Linked DNA regions of Labilibaculum sp. DW002. The protein of the gene in region 1 interacts with the protein of each later gene in a pairwise test. Links are inferred from orthologs where the notes say so. Each region holds a gene or a part of one and is shown in the gene's direction. Other genes may lie near its edges.

What was found.
Region 2: the proteins of L3049_RS01220 (region 1) and sfsA interact in binary tests that used the Escherichia coli proteins (3 or more experiments, as listed by UniProt). The link is inferred for Labilibaculum sp. DW002 from one-to-one orthologs.
Region 3: the proteins of L3049_RS01220 (region 1) and L3049_RS02560 interact in binary tests that used the Escherichia coli proteins (3 or more experiments, as listed by UniProt). The link is inferred for Labilibaculum sp. DW002 from one-to-one orthologs.

What each region holds. Positions count from the first base shown.
Region 1 is NZ_JAKJSC010000001.1:284,196-289,720, reverse strand. What follows is about bases 848-3,841. They hold L3049_RS01220 (glutamate-5-semialdehyde dehydrogenase), read left to right. Parts: upstream 848-1,717; coding sequence 1,718-2,965; downstream 2,966-3,841. Other genes in these bases: L3049_RS01215 (MutS-related protein), read left to right, coding at 3,538-3,841; proB (glutamate 5-kinase), read left to right, coding at 848-1,676. Outside these bases: more of proB, read left to right, coding at 606-847; more of L3049_RS01215, read left to right, coding at 3,842-5,346; lgt (prolipoprotein diacylglyceryl transferase), read right to left, coding at 5,417-5,525. UniProt on the Escherichia coli protein: Catalyzes the NADPH-dependent reduction of L-glutamate 5-phosphate into L-glutamate 5-semialdehyde and phosphate. The product spontaneously undergoes cyclization to form 1-pyrroline-5-carboxylate.
Region 2 is NZ_JAKJSC010000001.1:75,914-81,201, forward strand. What follows is about bases 897-3,653. They hold sfsA (DNA/RNA nuclease SfsA), read left to right. Parts: upstream 897-1,798; coding sequence 1,799-2,509; downstream 2,510-3,653. Other genes in these bases: L3049_RS00345 (hypothetical protein), read right to left, coding at 897-1,721; L3049_RS00355 (YkgJ family cysteine cluster protein), read left to right, coding at 2,589-3,122; L3049_RS00360 (Crp/Fnr family transcriptional regulator), read right to left, coding at 3,137-3,653. In the rest of the region: L3049_RS00340 (spondin domain-containing protein), read left to right, coding at 1-439; more of L3049_RS00345, read right to left, coding at 480-896; more of L3049_RS00360, read right to left, coding at 3,654-3,832; L3049_RS00365 (rhodanese-like domain-containing protein), read left to right, coding at 4,202-4,735; L3049_RS00370 (rhodanese-like domain-containing protein), read left to right, coding at 4,790-5,288. UniProt on the Escherichia coli protein: Binds to DNA non-specifically. Could be a regulatory factor involved in maltose metabolism.
Region 3 is NZ_JAKJSC010000001.1:650,643-656,173, reverse strand. Bases 1,464-4,463 are described here. They hold L3049_RS02560 (LytR/AlgR family response regulator transcription factor), read left to right. Parts: upstream 1,464-2,591; coding sequence 2,592-3,335; downstream 3,336-4,463. Other genes in these bases: L3049_RS02555 (TonB-dependent receptor), read left to right, coding at 3,667-4,463; L3049_RS02565 (sensor histidine kinase), read left to right, coding at 1,540-2,595; L3049_RS02570 (LiaF transmembrane domain-containing protein), read left to right, coding at 1,464-1,534. Outside these bases: L3049_RS02580 (PAS domain S-box protein), read left to right, coding at 1-227; L3049_RS02575 (LiaF transmembrane domain-containing protein), read left to right, coding at 452-796; more of L3049_RS02570, read left to right, coding at 821-1,463; more of L3049_RS02555, read left to right, coding at 4,464-5,531. UniProt on the Escherichia coli protein: Member of the two-component regulatory system BtsS/BtsR, which is part of a nutrient-sensing regulatory network composed of BtsS/BtsR, the low-affinity pyruvate signaling system YpdA/YpdB and their respective target proteins, BtsT and YhjX.

The sequences.
Region 1 (5,525 bases):
CATAAGGTGTTTTAAATTCTTCTAATAATGGATTTGTATGTATAGTCATATTTGTTTTTATTTAGATTAAGAACAAAGATATAAAATTGAAGATTCAATCAATCCTGAAAAAAATGGAATCTTTTGAAAAAATGATCAAAACACTCCTAAAAAGTCGTATAAATTCTGAATATCAATTAATTAACACTAATATACCATTCGACATTTAGTTAAAATGAAGTCTATGCAAACCTTTCCATTGTCGCCACAACAATCACAATATCAAGGCGCAAGGCTATTTCTCATGAATATTCACTATATTTGAATTAGTTTAAACAGGGGGATTAGTAATAATCTAGCGTTACAGAAATGAGAAACAAAAATTTGCATATCAAAAAGAATTACCAAACAGAAGCAAGAATGTATTTCTATGCATCTAATTTGTCGTATTCTCCTCTACGTCTACCATCCCATCCCATGGGGTATTTCCCTATGCGCTAATAGAGTATCCAAATACTCTTGTCTTTCCTTTAGAACAAGGAAGGCATTTCAATTTAATTACTTTTAATTATATACGAAGCTCGAGAACTCACCTCTTGCTTAGCGATGCTATATATTATTATATCATGAAAAGAATTTGCATTAAAATAGGCTCTAATGTTCTCACAAAAGAAAATGGAGAATTAAACACTTCCAGAATTAAAAATATTGTATTTCAGATTTCAGAATTACATAAAAAGGGTTTCCAATGTATTCTAGTATCTTCAGGTGCTGTGGCTGCAGGAAAAAGCAAGCTTAGTTTGTCTGAAAAACTAGATACTGTTTCTGCTAGACAAATTTGGTCTTCTGTTGGACAAGTGGAACTTTTAAATATGTACTCTTCATTTTTAAAGGAATTTAAAATAGAGTGTGCTCAAGTTTTGGTTACCAAGCAAGATTTTAGAACAAGGGAACATTATTTAAACATGAAAAATTGTTTAAATTCCCTTTTAACCAACAGCATACTCCCAATTGTAAATGAAAATGATGCTGTTTCGGTTACTGCTCTAATGTTTACTGATAATGACGAACTATCTGGTTTAATTGCATCGATGATGGATGTTGAAGCACTGTATTTATTGAGTAATATTAATGGAATCTACACAGGAAATCCAGAAGATGATGATTCAGAATTACTATCTACTGTAAATGGAGATATTAATCGTTTAAAACAATTCATTACAACAAAAAAATCCAATTTTGGAAGAGGTGGAATGCTCACAAAATGCAGCATTGCAGGAAGAGTAGCGAAATCTGGTATTCCAGTTCATATTGCAAATGGTGGCGTAGATAATATTTTGTTGAATTTAATCAACTCTCCAAATGAGGTAATGCACACAAGCTTTACAGCTAGCAAAAAAGCATCAACAGTAAAACAATGGCTTGCAGGCTCTGATGGATTTGAAAAAGCGAGGCTAATTATTAACAAAGGAGCTGAAGATGCCTTATTATCTGCCGAGGCGACTAGCTTATTACCAATAGGCTTAATTGAAATACTAGGTGAATTTGAAAAAGGTGATATCATTAAAATCGTTGGACAATCGGGAAAGGTTATTGGTCTTGGAAAAACACAATACAACAAAGAAAAAGCAAGTAAATATATTGGGAAATCAGGAGCTAAACCTTTAGTACACTACGATTATCTTTTCCTATACTAAATTTTCAATAGATATTGTTGAATCTCTTAAATCAAAATAAAATGAATTGCACAGAACAACTATATAAAGTAAAGGAAGCTTCTAGAAGCATGTGTTTACTTGAATCTGATAAAATTAATACAGTATTACAACAACTTGCTCTATCGCTACGAGAAGCCAAGAATCTTATCATTGTAGAAAATAAGAAAGATTTAGCCAAAATGTCGATACAAGATCCAAAATACGACAGACTTTTACTTAATGGAGAAAGAATTGATGGAATTGCGAATGATATTGAAAACACATTACAGCTTCCTTCACCATTAGGGAAAGAATTATCTAATAAAACGCTTGACAATCAACTTGAAATAAAAAAGATAAGTGTTCCATTAGGTACAATTGGGGTTATTTACGAAGCACGTCCTAATGTAACACTTGATGTATTTGCCTTGTGCTTTAAGTCAGGTAATGCTTGTGTACTTAAAGGAGGTAGCGATGCTGAACATTCGAATAAGGCTTTGGTATCTTTAATAAAAGCTACACTCGATCGTTTTGAAATAAATTCAGATATTATTCAATTGCTACCTCCAGAAAGAGAAGCAGCCAAAGAACTAATGAACGCTGTTGGCTTTGTTGATGTGTTAATTCCAAGAGGTTCACAAAATCTAATTAATTCTGTACGTCAGAATTCTAAAGTACCCGTAATTGAAACTGGAGCCGGAATTGTCCATACCTATTTTGATAAAGATGGAGATTTAAACAAAGGAATTGACATCATATTTAATGCAAAAACAAGGCGTGTTAGTGTTTGTAATGCTCTTGACTGCTTAATTATTCACAAAGATAGGATAGCTGACTTACCTAGTTTAACAAATAAGTTGCAAGATAAGCAGGTTGAAATATTTGCAGATGAAATAGCATATGCTGCAATTAAAGAATCCTATCCTAAGTCATTACTTAACAAAACAGATAAAAATTCGTTTGGCACTGAATTTTTGAGCCATAAAATGTCGATTAAAACGGTTGATAATTTTGAGGACGCAATCAATCACATTTATCGTTACAGTTCAAAACACAGTGAAGCTATCATTAGCGAAAATAGTAAGACTATTAATATCTTCACTTCTGTTGTTGATGCTGCAGCAATTTATTCAAATACATCCACAGCTTTTACAGATGGAGCTCAATTTGGTTTAGGTGCAGAGATTGGAATCAGCACTCAAAAATTACATGCGAGAGGGCCAATGGCTTTAGAGGAATTAACATCCTACAAATGGATCATTACTGGAGATGGACAAATTAGAGAGTAGACTTTAATTTAAGAAATAGACTAATCCAATCAATTTAAATTGATTGGATTTTTCATATCCCTTTACAGCATTTCATAAGTTTTTCTATGATTTGTGCTGACATTATCATATATTCGAATGAAAAATCACGAAATCTTACGCTAGTAAAAAACTACCATTGATTAGATTTAATAAACAGCTACAATTTTAAATGATTATTAATATTCAAGCGGTATTATTTTAATGATTAAAATCATCATTATATACACGAAAGAATCAAATCCTTACATGAGACGCCTCTGCGTCATTTATTAGAACTATATGAATATTAAGTAAACAGAGGATCAACTTCATTATTTTGCACTGTTCACTAAGAGTGCGAATGGCATGAATTATACTTTCAATAAATACTTCGCAGGCATAATCCGTTATTATTGATATAAAATCAGTAAATCTCTTTACCGATCTACTTTTAGAAAAATAGTTAGGCCTCTCACAATATTTTCCATTCAGATTCAATTAGAACGCCTTACGCCCTATCATTAAATCATCTTTTTACTTACATTTGGTGACCCAAATATTAAAGCAAAATAATGGAACAAAAACTTTCCTTTTATATAGATCGAGTTAATGCATTTACAAATCAAATCTCTGATCTAAGAAAACAGAATAGAATACTGTCATTCTTTCGTCTTACCAGTGCTGTAGGAGCACTTGTATTGTTTTATGTATTTCTATCCTATTCTGTTGCAATTGCAAGTGCTATTGCGATAACATTAGCTGCTATGCTGGTTTATTTTGTAAGAAAATACAACCGAAACAGTAAAAACATAAAAAGGTTAAAAACCTTACTAACGATTAATGAGAATGAAATTTCTTGTTTAAAGACTCGACATAGTGATCTTTTTTACGATGGAGAAGAATACGCAGACCAAAACCACTCCTACTCTTCCGATCTGGATATTTTTGGACAACATTCCTTATTTCAATTAATGAATCGTAGTGTCACTAAAATTGGTAATAACATTTTAGCTAACTGGCTTTCTAAGCAATCAACAAATGAGGAAATTAAAATAAGACAAAATGCAGTAAAGGAATTATCTGATAAAATTGATTGGAGACAAGATATCACTCAATATGGGCTAACCAGTAATCTAAAAAATGATGACCCTAACTTTGTTATTAGCTGGGGAAAGAAAGCATCCCCATTTCACGGAAATAAATTACTCTTCATCACAATAATAGTAATGCCTTTGCTATCCTTAGGAGCCTTAATTTATTCTTTTATTGGATCTCAGGCGCCAATCATTATCATGGTGCTTGTTAGTATCGTAATTCACTACTTTAATCATAGCAAAGTTAATCTGGCTCATGAACAAACAGCCAAAAGAGGTAAAATGCTTAAGACCTATTCTTATATCATTAAAACATTCGAAAAAGAGAATTGGAGTTCTGACAAACTGAGTGCTTTAAAAAATCAATTTGCGAGCAAAGGTCGGGCTACATCAAAAAAAATAGATCAGTTAACAAAGCTAATAGAGTTACTTGACCAACGTTTAAACATTGCTGTTCAAATCATGATTAACCTTTTGTTCTTTTATGAGCTACATCTTCTATTTAGAATAGATCGTTGGAAACAAAAGCATGGAAGTGAAACAGAGCAATGGTTTTCTGCAATTGGAGAAATTGAAGCTTTATCAAGCATCGCGAACCTTAGTTTTAATCACGAAGATTGGTGCTTTCCCACTATTTCTGAAAAACATTTTGAATTAGATTTAAAAGAAGCTGGACACCCTATGATTGATCAGCAAAAAAGAGTTAACAATGATTACTCATTAATTGGCCCAGGATGCGTTCACATTGTTACTGGATCTAATATGGCTGGCAAAAGCACATTTTTAAGAACTGTTGGTGTAAATATCGTAATGGCTCTTACAGGCGCACCAGTTTGTGCAAATAAAATGATTGTTTCGAATGTAGAAGTAAACACTTCCATGAGAATAAAAGACTCAATTGAAGATAATGAATCATCGTTTTACGCCGAATTAAAAAGAATACAGCAAGTTATTGAGAAAGTAAATAAAAAAGAAAATACATTACTTCTATTGGATGAGATTTTAAGAGGAACGAACTCGAAAGACAAGTCTACTGGATCGAGAGCACTTATTAAGCAGCTAATTAAATATGACGCGGTTGCCATGGTTGCAACGCATGATCTTGAGTTATCTGACTTAGAAGAACAACTTCCTGGGCAGATTGAAAATAAATTCTTCGACATACAAATTGATGGAGAACAACTTTATTTTGATTACAAGGTGAGAAATGGTGTTTGCAAAACCTTTAATGCTCCAATTTTAATGAGAAAAATGGGAATAGATATGGATATCTTGCTAGAAAAATAAGACAGATAGGCACTGAAAAAAAGAAAAGCCGAATCTTTACAGATTCGGCTTTTTCTATATTTTAAATTTTTTAAGCTTCTGGCTTTATTTTGAAAGATCGTATAAAAAAGAACAAACCAATTAAAACAAATGGAAGACTTAACCATTGTCCCATATTTAAAGCCATACCTTCTTCAAAA
Region 2 (5,288 bases), 210 kb from region 1 along the record:
CGATTTAGATACTTATGTGGCTAGTTTGCCTACGGTACTTGGACATGGAATTTTTTCAGAACCTGTAGGACAAAGCGGTGGAGCACCAATTTTCCCCGGCGATGCATATGAATTTACTTTTGTAGCTGCTGAAGGAGATTACCTTAATCTGGCTAGCATGTTAATTCAATCAAACGATTTATTTGTTGCTTTTGATGATATGGGGATTGCTCTTTTCAACAATGGTGTAGCGGTAACTGGTGATGTTACTTCTCAATTGAAATTATGGGATGCTGGAACGGAAGTAAATGAATATCCGGGAGCAGGTAACAACCAAGCACCAAGACAAGCTGGTCCTAATACTGGTGATACAGAGGCAGAAAAAGTAATGGAAGTAAACGATGGCTTTACTTACCCTGCAGTAAACGAATTAATTAGGGTGACAATTAGTGCTAACTAAATTGAAGCTTGGGATTCTCACAATTGTGAGAATCCCTTTTTTATTCTTCCGTATTTTCAAGCAAAATGTACGCGCCAAAGTTTTTATTCTGATATGGACTTACCAATGGAAGATAACCTTTCAACCATTTACCATCCTTCATCTTAAAAGGATGTTTCTTTTCCATTTCTTTATGAAATTCATCAAATGTAGATTTTGGCTTAAAAATCATTTTAAATGCGCCACTTGTATTGGGAGCCAAATATTCATCCAAAATAAGCGCTAATGTTCCCATGTTGTATCGTAAGTTGATTTCTACACATGGTTGAATTCTCATTTTACCACTTTTATCCTCAAATAAGAGGCAATCAATTCCTAAATATCCGCAATAGTTCGTTGCCAAGTCCGATTCTTCCATTGCACTTTTAATACCATTTGACAGTTCGTCCATTTGAGCATCTGACAAGTAAGCCTTAAAATACTCAGGCATTCCACCAAGAATATTACCCTCGTATTGTCCATTCGAACTAGTCAGGAAAAAACCAGGTCCCATATAGCTTAACTTGCCTTTTCCATCGCAATGGTACTGCAAGGAAAAGTCGTACTTCTTGTCTAGCAGTGCTTCAACAGTTAGGTAATCTTGTGCCTCTAAGGTTCCATTAATCCATTGCGTAATAGAATCATTTAAGTGCGAATATCTTAGTACTTGCAAGCCACGTCCAGATGAACTTAAAGGAGCTTTTATAACCAACTGTTTCCATTCTTCAATTAAAACTTCAATTTCTTGGATATTGGTACAAACTCTTGCAATCTGACTTTGATCTATGTAAATGTCATCAGGATGATTGTTCAAGAAGGTTTTTAATACTTTTAAAGCGGTTTCTCTACCATATAAATCTCGATGCTCATCTTTCCAGTAGGCATTTGGCTGAGCCAGATATTCCGAACTACAAGAAGTTTTGAATGGTTTTAAAATGTGGTGTATTCTAGGACTCCATCCCCAAGCTTGTAGGCTGTTTTTATCGGTCTTTACAAATTCATCATCCGTAAGAGCATCTTCAAGTACTTTAAACTTTGGTAATTTTATACCTGCAGCAGAAATCTGGTTTAAAAAATCATTATCGGGCATTTGCCTTACCAATAAAACATCATTGCTATCGGTAAAACATAGGGGCAATACATCCAAATCTTTTTCAAATTTAGATAAGGTCTTGTTGGGGAAAAAGCTTAATGTACCATTGGCAATCGCTATTTCACAAGTGGGATTGTAAATGTATATATTGGGTAGTTTTTTTTCTGTCATAATCTTATTCTCGAATCTTGCTCCGACAAAAGTAGCCGAAATCTCTTTATCTTTGAATTTCCAACAAAAAATTAATCATGATTTTTCCCAATAAATTAGTACACGGTAAATTAATAAGACGATACAAACGATTTTTAGCTGATATTGAATTGGATAATGGTGAGGTAGTAATTGCACATACCTCTAATTCGGGCAGTATGAAATCTTGTTTAGAAGAAGGAGCAGAGGTGTATTTAACTTACGTTGATGATCCCAAACGAAAAACAAAGTACACTTGGGAAATGATCAAGATAAATGGTTCTTGGGTCGGGATCAATACGGCAGTACCCAATTTGTTGGTAGCCGAAGCGGTTAAAAATCATCAAATTAAAGAGCTTGCGGGATATTCGTTTGTAAAGCGTGAAGTAAAGTTTGATGACAGTCGTTTTGATGTTTTTGCTTCTAATGATGAGGAGGAATGTTTCATTGAAGTCAAAAATGTGAGCTTAAGAGTTGAAAACTATGCTCGTTTTCCTGATGCAGTTACAATTCGAGGTAGAAAGCACCTAAACACTTTAATGAAAGTTAAGGAAGAGGGAAAAAGAGCCGTTATGGTATATGTAATTCAACGAGCTGATGTTGATGTTTTTGCACCTGCTGTTGATATCGATCCGGAATATGCTAAGACTTTAAAGGAAGCACACGAAAATGGAGTAGAAGTTTATCCCATACGCGCCATTGTTTCTCCTGAAAAAATAGAATTGGGCGAACTATTGCCTTTTGAATTATCAATGAACAGTTATCAGTAAGCAGTTATCAGTTTGGGATTTTCAATGAAGTTCGGATTCTCAATTCAATTTGCCTACATTTGCACAAAATTCAAAAGAAATGAACGATCAGGCAAGAGAAGAATTGGCAAAGTATCGCCAGTTAAGAAACGAGGTAAGCGAAGTAAGCGAGAAACTTTCAAAATTACACAAAGAGGAAATGGCCTGTAAAAAGGGTTGTGCTGAATGTTGTATGCATTTTTCGGTTTTGCCAGTTGAGTATTTTAGCATTTTAGAAGAGTTAAAAGAAAATCCACCAAAGGAACATCTAGAATTGGATGAGGAAGCAGATGATTGCAACTTCTTGATTAAGGACTTGTGCCAGATCTATCAATCTCGACCTTTTATCTGTAGAACACATGGCTTGCCACTTTTGTTTATGAGTCAAGAAGGAGAAGATTGGGAATTATCAACTTGTCCTTTGAACTTTACTGATTTTGAAGATTTCCATAGTGAAAACACCTATCCTCAGGATACCTATAACAGCAAATTATTCTTAATCAATCAGGAGTTTGTGAAGAATTATGAAGCCGAAAAATTCGGAGATTTTGATATGATCTCGATTAATCGGCTAATACATGATTTGAAAAAATAGTTGCTCCTAATTAATTAACCATTTTCGCAGATTCGCTCCAAGCGTTCACGGTCGGTGATTTCTAATTTCCGGCCATCTAATTTAATAATGCCATCGTCTTTGAACTCTTTTATTACTCTAGAAAGACTTTCAACAGACATAACGGTAATTTCAGCTAGATCTTTTCGAGAAAGTGCCATTTCAAACTTATTGCTTTTGTATAAGCGATCCGATAGGCAAAGAAGGATATCTGCTAGTCTTCCGCTAGATTGCTTTTGTGTAAGACAGAACAGACGACTATAACTTCGAATTGTATTTTCATTTAATTTAGCAATCAGTTTGGATGCAAAGCCAGAGTTTTGCTCGATAATTTCACTAATTACATTCATTTCAAAAAGACAAACTGTTGTGTCTTCATAGGCAACAGCTGTATAATGGAAAACATTATTTCCAAATAAGGACTGCAATCCAATCATGTATCCGTCTTTCTCAATGGTAAGAATGATATTCTTATTATTTCCACCTTCGATGTATAATTTTACAAATCCTTTCTTAATATAGATCAAATGTGACGCAAGCATTCCTTGTTTACAAACTATTTCTCCCTTTTTAAAAGTTACTTCAAATCTTCCCGTGTCAATTTGAATTAGTTCGTTTTCTGATAACTCATTGAAACAAGCTGATTTACTAACACACTCTTTGCAACACGTCGTTTTTGTTGGGATAGCCATAGATTAGTCGTTAAGGTTTTTGTATCCAATCCTGTAAATATATACAAATTTAGAGAATGAAAACATGTCTTATATCATTTTGAAACATGTAATAGATCAAATTTTGTTCTTGTCTGCGTCAAATAATTCCTTCCAAATTACAAATTTCCAGTTGATGGATTGGGCATAGAATCTCTCGTTTGAAAGCGGATAATCCATTAATATTACAATAGAGAAATAAATCTTTAATTAGAAGCATTCCAAATTTCATTTTAAGGGATAATGCAGACGAAATATCCTCAAAATGAAATTACAAACGTTTTAAAGATTAAAAAAGCAGTTAATAAGGTAATATTCATTACTAAAAAGTTTGACCTTAATAAATAAACTATGAAAGCAATCAGGAATTTATTCTTTATATGTTTAATCGCACTTGTTAGTTGCCAATCTAATGAGATCGATCGAAATAAGACTTATGCAAGCATTGATGAAATGGTAGAAGATATTCGAAAAGATATTTCGACACTTACCACTCAAGAGTTTCATGAATTAATGAATAGCGAAGAGGCATATGTCTTACTTGATGTGCGTTTACCAGAAGAGCACGATCGTGGATTTATACCAGGTTCTGTATCAATTCCTAGAGGTGTACTTGAATTTAGAATTGCAAGTGAAAAGATCTGGGATGAAGAAGGATTATATGTTCCGGAGAAAGAGGAGATGCTAATTCTTTATTGTAAAAAAAGTAATCGTAGCCCATTGGCAGCGCTTCGTCTAAACCAGCTAGGTTATAAGAATGTAAAAATTCTTACCGGTGGGTGGATTGAGTGGCATAAAGCTTATCCTGAAGCAATGGAGGATAATATTGAAGAAGGTGGAACTGTTGCTGTTGCCGCGGAAGAGGAAGATTCTGGCGGATGTTAATTAAGAAAACTTAGAACCCAATAAACCACAATTACAAACTAAACTATTTAAATTATGAAAACATTACTGAAGTATTTCTTTATTCTGGCAATTATACCTGCCTTATTTTTAACATCTTGTAAAGAAGATAATGATACTGCTGGTGTTGACAACCCTGCATTTGAAACACTTCAAAGCTACCTTGTAGATAATCAAATGGACCTAAACCAAGTTATCTCGACTACAGAGAATGGTAAGTTTGCCACAAAAACTATTGATGGCAAATACATTATTGATATTCGTAAGGCTGTAGACTTTGACGCTAGTCATTTAACTGGAGCTGTAAACTCTACATTAGGAAATATATTAGAAACTGCAAAAGGTGCAGATAAAGAGATACTTGTTGTTTGTTATACAGGTCAGACTGCTGCCAGAGGTGTTGTCGCTTTACGTTTGAGTGGTTACCCCAATGCTAAACTTTTAAAGTGGGGTATGAGTGGACAAGGTAGTCCTGCTAAATGGGATGCAAATGTTGGTGATGCAGCTGTAGGTCATGAAAATTGGACTAATGATG
Region 3 (5,531 bases), 370 kb from region 1 along the record:
TTGAAAGATTCGTTCAGGCAGATATTCAGGATGTTATGGCTCGAGAAGGAGCAGGACTTGGTTTGGCGATTACCAAAGCTCACATTGAAATGCTGAATGGTGACATTTGGGTAGATAGTAAAGAAGGTGAAGGCTCTGCATTTTATTTCACCTTACCTTCTAAAGTGTCTGTAGATGTTAACCAAGCTATACGAAACTCAGTTGCATCTGATAAATCTAATAATTAAAACCAATACCAAGCTGCATTATATAAGAGTTAGATTTAAGGTTAAATTCGTAAATATTCGAGTATTTATAACTTGTATAAAAGATCACCTTTGAGTGATCTTTCTTTTTTGAACCATTTACCGATTCTTGACAGCACTTAACCGATTTGAACAAGTAAAAGCTATACTATTATTCTATTTTAGCAATAGAAACAAAGGAAACCCAAATCTTAAACCATATTATCATGGATGAAAATAAAAAAAATAAAAGTCTATTTGTTGGACTGCTTCTAATAATTGTTGGAATTGTAATTGTTTTAGAGCGGCTTAACTATCAATCTAATTTTATCGAAGCATACCTGTATCGATGGGAAGCCTTTTTAATTCTTTTCGGATTATTACAGGTATTGGTTAGAAGAAAAATTTTTGGTGGAATGATAGCGATTGCAGCAGGTGGTTATTTCCTTATGGATGATTTGTATTTTATTCCTGAGAATTGGCATATGTGGTTTTTTCCAGCTTTACTTATTTTAGGAGGAATAGCATTTATTTTTGCTCCTGATTCGCCTTATTGTTCAAAAAATAAATAAATTCATATCGTAAAATAGATCATTATGAAAACACAACATAAATCAAACCCAAATAACCGTGCAATATTCGGTATTTTTTTAATCCTATTTGGATGCTTATTGGTTCTTAAAAATTTAGACTTTATTCCCTACGAATTAAGGCATATGATATTCTCTTGGCCAGGATTATTAATTGGTTTAGGTGCTCTTTTCTTTTTTGGCAAAGAAGATAAAACAACAGGTATTGTTTTGATGGCAGTAGGTGGTGTATTTATGTTTCCAATTATATTTGATTGGAGCTTTAATTGGAGAGGCTTATTTTGGCCAGTAGTTATGATTGTTGTAGGTGTGGTCGTTATTCGTAAACGCAATGCTTGTGAAGGCCATAGTAGATCAGGTGTTGGAATCGATTCGGATTATATTGATGAGTTAAATATTTTTGGAGGTGGTGAAAAAATGATCAACAACAAAAATTTTAGAGGAGGTAAGGTTACTTGTGTCTTTGGGGGTACAGAATTGAACTTGAGCAGTGCAGATTTGGCCGAAGGAACCAATGTGATAGATGTTTTTGCCATGTTTGGAGGCTGTGTTTTAGTTGTTCCATCTGATTGGGATGTTAAGGTTGAGGTTACCGCAATTATGGGAGGTGTATCAGATAAAAGAGTAGCAACTACAAATTATATTGTAGAACCTAAAAAAGAATTAATTATTAGAGGACTTGTATTAATGGGAGGATGTGAAATAAAATCTTATAAATAAATCAAATGCAACATCCCTTATTGAAGAATCGATTAGCCCTTGTTGTGTATTTAGCATCTTGGATTTTTTTCACTGCACTATTATTTATAATAGGTTGGTATTTTGAAGGTAGATCCATTAATGATGCAATTATAAATGCCTTTAGTTTTTGTTTTCCATTATTAATACTCGGGGCTTGTATTTGGTTTGTTGTAGTCTACGTAAGTATTGAGAATTTAGGCGTCTGGGGTTTTATATTACACCATTTTACGGCAGGAATTATTGTTGTTGGAATATGGGTTTCACTTGCATATCAATTAAGAGTAGTTCTTTTTGGAGCAGCAAGTGAGGGCTTAGATTATATCATTCCAGTACATTGGCAGGTATTCATGGCATTTGGGATTTATGATTATATCATTCTATTGTATTACTTGATTATTTATTATCGAAATTTTCAAGATAAATTACTACATGAATCTGAACTGAAAGAGTTGGTTAAGGAAGCAGAATTAACAGCCCTAAAGTCTCAGATTAACCCACACTTTTTGTTTAATAGCCTTAATTCGGTAAGTTCATTGACCTTATCCAAACCAGAAAAGTCGAGGGAGATGGTAGTTAAACTTTCTACCTATTTAAGATACTCATTAGCACAAGATTTAAAAGAATTGAATAGTTTGTGTAACGAGCTGAGTAATATCCGCTTGTATATGGAAATTGAAAAAGTTCGTTTCGGGGATCGTTTAAATTTAGATTTTGATCTTTCTTCAAATTGTGAGAACTTGAAAATTCCGAATCTAATTTTACAACCCTTATACGAGAATGCTATAAAATTTGGGGTACATGAAAGTTTGGATCCAGTAAGTGTTAAAACAAAGTGTCGAGTAGAGAACAATATCCTTAAAATAAGTATTAGTAATAATTTTGATCCAACTTCAATTCCTCCTAAAGGGAACGGTATAGGCTTACAAAATATTCAAGAAAGATTAAATTTAATTTATGGTCGTTCAGATTTGATGAGAATTGTGAAAGGAGAAAAGAATTTTACAGTAAATCTGGAATTTCCACAAGTAAATAAGCTATGAAAGCAATTATAATAGATGATGAGGCATTGGCAAGAGATTTAGTTCGCTCTTTTCTTGATTGCTATAATGATATTGAAATTTTAGGCGAGTACTCAGATGGATTTCAAGGATTAAAAGCCATTAATGAATTGCAGCCGGATTTGGTTTTTTTAGATGTGCAAATGCCCAAATTAACAGGATTTGAGATGTTAGAGTTGCTTGATAAACCATGTAATATTGTGTTTACAACAGCTTACAATGAATATGCAATTAAGGCTTTTGAACACAATGCTGTCGATTACCTTTTGAAACCTTTTTCAAAAGAACGATTTCAGGATGCGATTAATAAGGTTAAGGAACGTGTTTCTAGTTCTGTAACAGGTGAGGAAGAAATAGAAAAAATAAAATCACATAATGATTCATCGGATGAGTTGTTGACAAGAGTTGTCGTTAAATCCAGAAATAAAATTGATGTACTTGCAGTAGATCAGATCAAGTATTTTGAAGCACAAGATGATTATGTAATGATCTACACAAAAGAGGGAAGATTTTTAAAGCAAAAAACCATGAAATATTTCGAAACACATCTAAATTCAGATGAGTTTTGTCGTATACATCGGTCCTATTTGGTGAAGATTGATCAAATCTCACAATTACAGCCATATGAAAAAGATCATTGGCTTGTCATACTGAAAAGCGGAGAAAGCTTAAAAGTAAGTAGAAATGGGTTCAAGCTTTTGAAACATCAATTGGAAATATAACATTAGGAAAATTGTTGATACTAACCATCATTTACTTGTAAATGATGGTTTTAATTTGATAATCATTTGAAAAATGCTTGAATATTGAATTGTGAAAAATAAATCATGATTTGCTTAATAGGCATTATTGTTTTGATGGATTTTAATAAAGTGTTATTATTCTGATGATTAAGGTGAGATGTGTGATTTTTGTGATAAACGGATATTTTCTGTTTGTGAAAGGTGATTGAAAAATATTATGATTGGACTTGTTCTATAACATAAATTTTTTATTTTTGTGCTGACCGCAATAACTAACTAATTTAAATACCACTAACCTTAAACACTACTAATGAATTTTAAATTTAATAGCTGGAAAAGGGCACTACCTCTGTTTCTAGTATTTCTATTTCCCCCTGAAAAAAGCTTTTCACAAAAAGAGGTTGAGCATCCTAAAAGCTCTGAATTAAAAGGAAATATTGTTGATTTTAATTTGAATAAATCACTTGAGTATGCAACTGTTTCTATCTTTTCCTTACCTGATTCTTTATTAATAAAAGGAACAATTACAAACCGTAAAGGTGATTTTCTTATTCAAAACCTTAAAGAAGGAAAGTACTTTTATAAAGTTGAATATTTAGGATATCAGAATTATAAAAGCAAAGACTTAACTCTTCAAGAGAATGAAAAACTTGTTTTAAATAAGTCTATTGCCTTAAAAGTAGATACAGAATTGATATCCCAAGTTGAAGTTACAGGCAATAGAGACTTTGAAAGAATAGAATTGGATAGATCAGTATACAATGTATCCAATTCTCTTGCCTCTAATGCTGGTAATATTACTGACGTGTTGACTACAATACCTAAATTGAATGTGGATACAGAAGGGAATTTGAAATACAGAGGAAGCTCAAATGTAAAAGTTCTAATAGATGGTAAAATGAGCCGTTTATTAGGCGTATCGGCCTCCGATATTTTAAATAGCTTACCTGCAAATGATGTAGATCGAGTTGAGATTATATCAAATCCTTCAGCTAAGTTTGATGCTTCAGGTTCTGCTGGGATTGTTAATATTATAATGAAAAAGAATCGTTCTAAAGGATTTAAAGGTAATACATCCATTAAACTTGGAACGAAAAATAAAAAAACGGGTAGAACAAGTTTGAGTTTACGAACAGGGAAATTTAATTTCTCGGGCTCTTATTCTTATACTGATGATTGGTTTGGAAGAGATTATTCTTCCTCTTTACTAATTGATGATTTGAATTTAGTCAAATCGAAAGCAGAAATAGACTATGGTAAAAGAGTTCATCTGGGGCAATTCGGAATGGATTTATTGATTGATGATAATAACACCTTGAGTTTTAATTTATCCAAACAAGATATTAAACAAAACTGGAATGGAGAATATAATTATTTAAGGTCGGATATCCCAAGTAGCGTTATGCCTGAAGAGAGTTTTAGGGATGGGTCGAGAGATTTAGATTATAATTCTATGAATTATAACATGGCATATATTCATAAGTTCAAAAGAAAAGGTCAACAGATTTCTATTGATGCTGCTTACACAGACAATAGTGCTACAAATAAAGGTTTATATCGTGATTTTGGTAATATTCTATCTTCGTCAATGTCTGAATCTTCTGATAAATTTGATGCTGGAAGAAAAGAAGGACTTATTCAAGTTGATTATCAACAAGCATTAGGACAAAATGGTTCTTTAGAATCTGGTTTTATGTATAGGTCGAATGAAATTGAATTTAAAGTGCCAATTCAAACAGAGGAGAATTTCGATTACAAAGAGCTTATACATTCAGCATATACACAAATAAGTGGCAAAAAAGGCAATCTAGGCTATCAGTTTGGTTTACGAGCTGAGTATTCAGATGTTAAGACGAACAAGACTTATAATGAAGATTATTTAGATGTATTTCCTAGTTTTCATTTGTCATACAAATTAAGTGAGAACAAGCAATTGCAATTGTCTTATGCGAAAATGGTTGTTAGACCTAATTCAGGTAACCTTAACCCATTTCAAAATGTGTTAGACTCCCTAAATCAAAGATTAGGATCTCAAGACATTAGACAATATTACACCCATAAACCTGAATTAACCTATATTTATAGGAGTAAAAAAGTTACCTACACTACTAATTTATATTTTCAAGTTAGGAATGATTGCATTAAATTATTGCGTAGTTTAGATTCGAATGACAA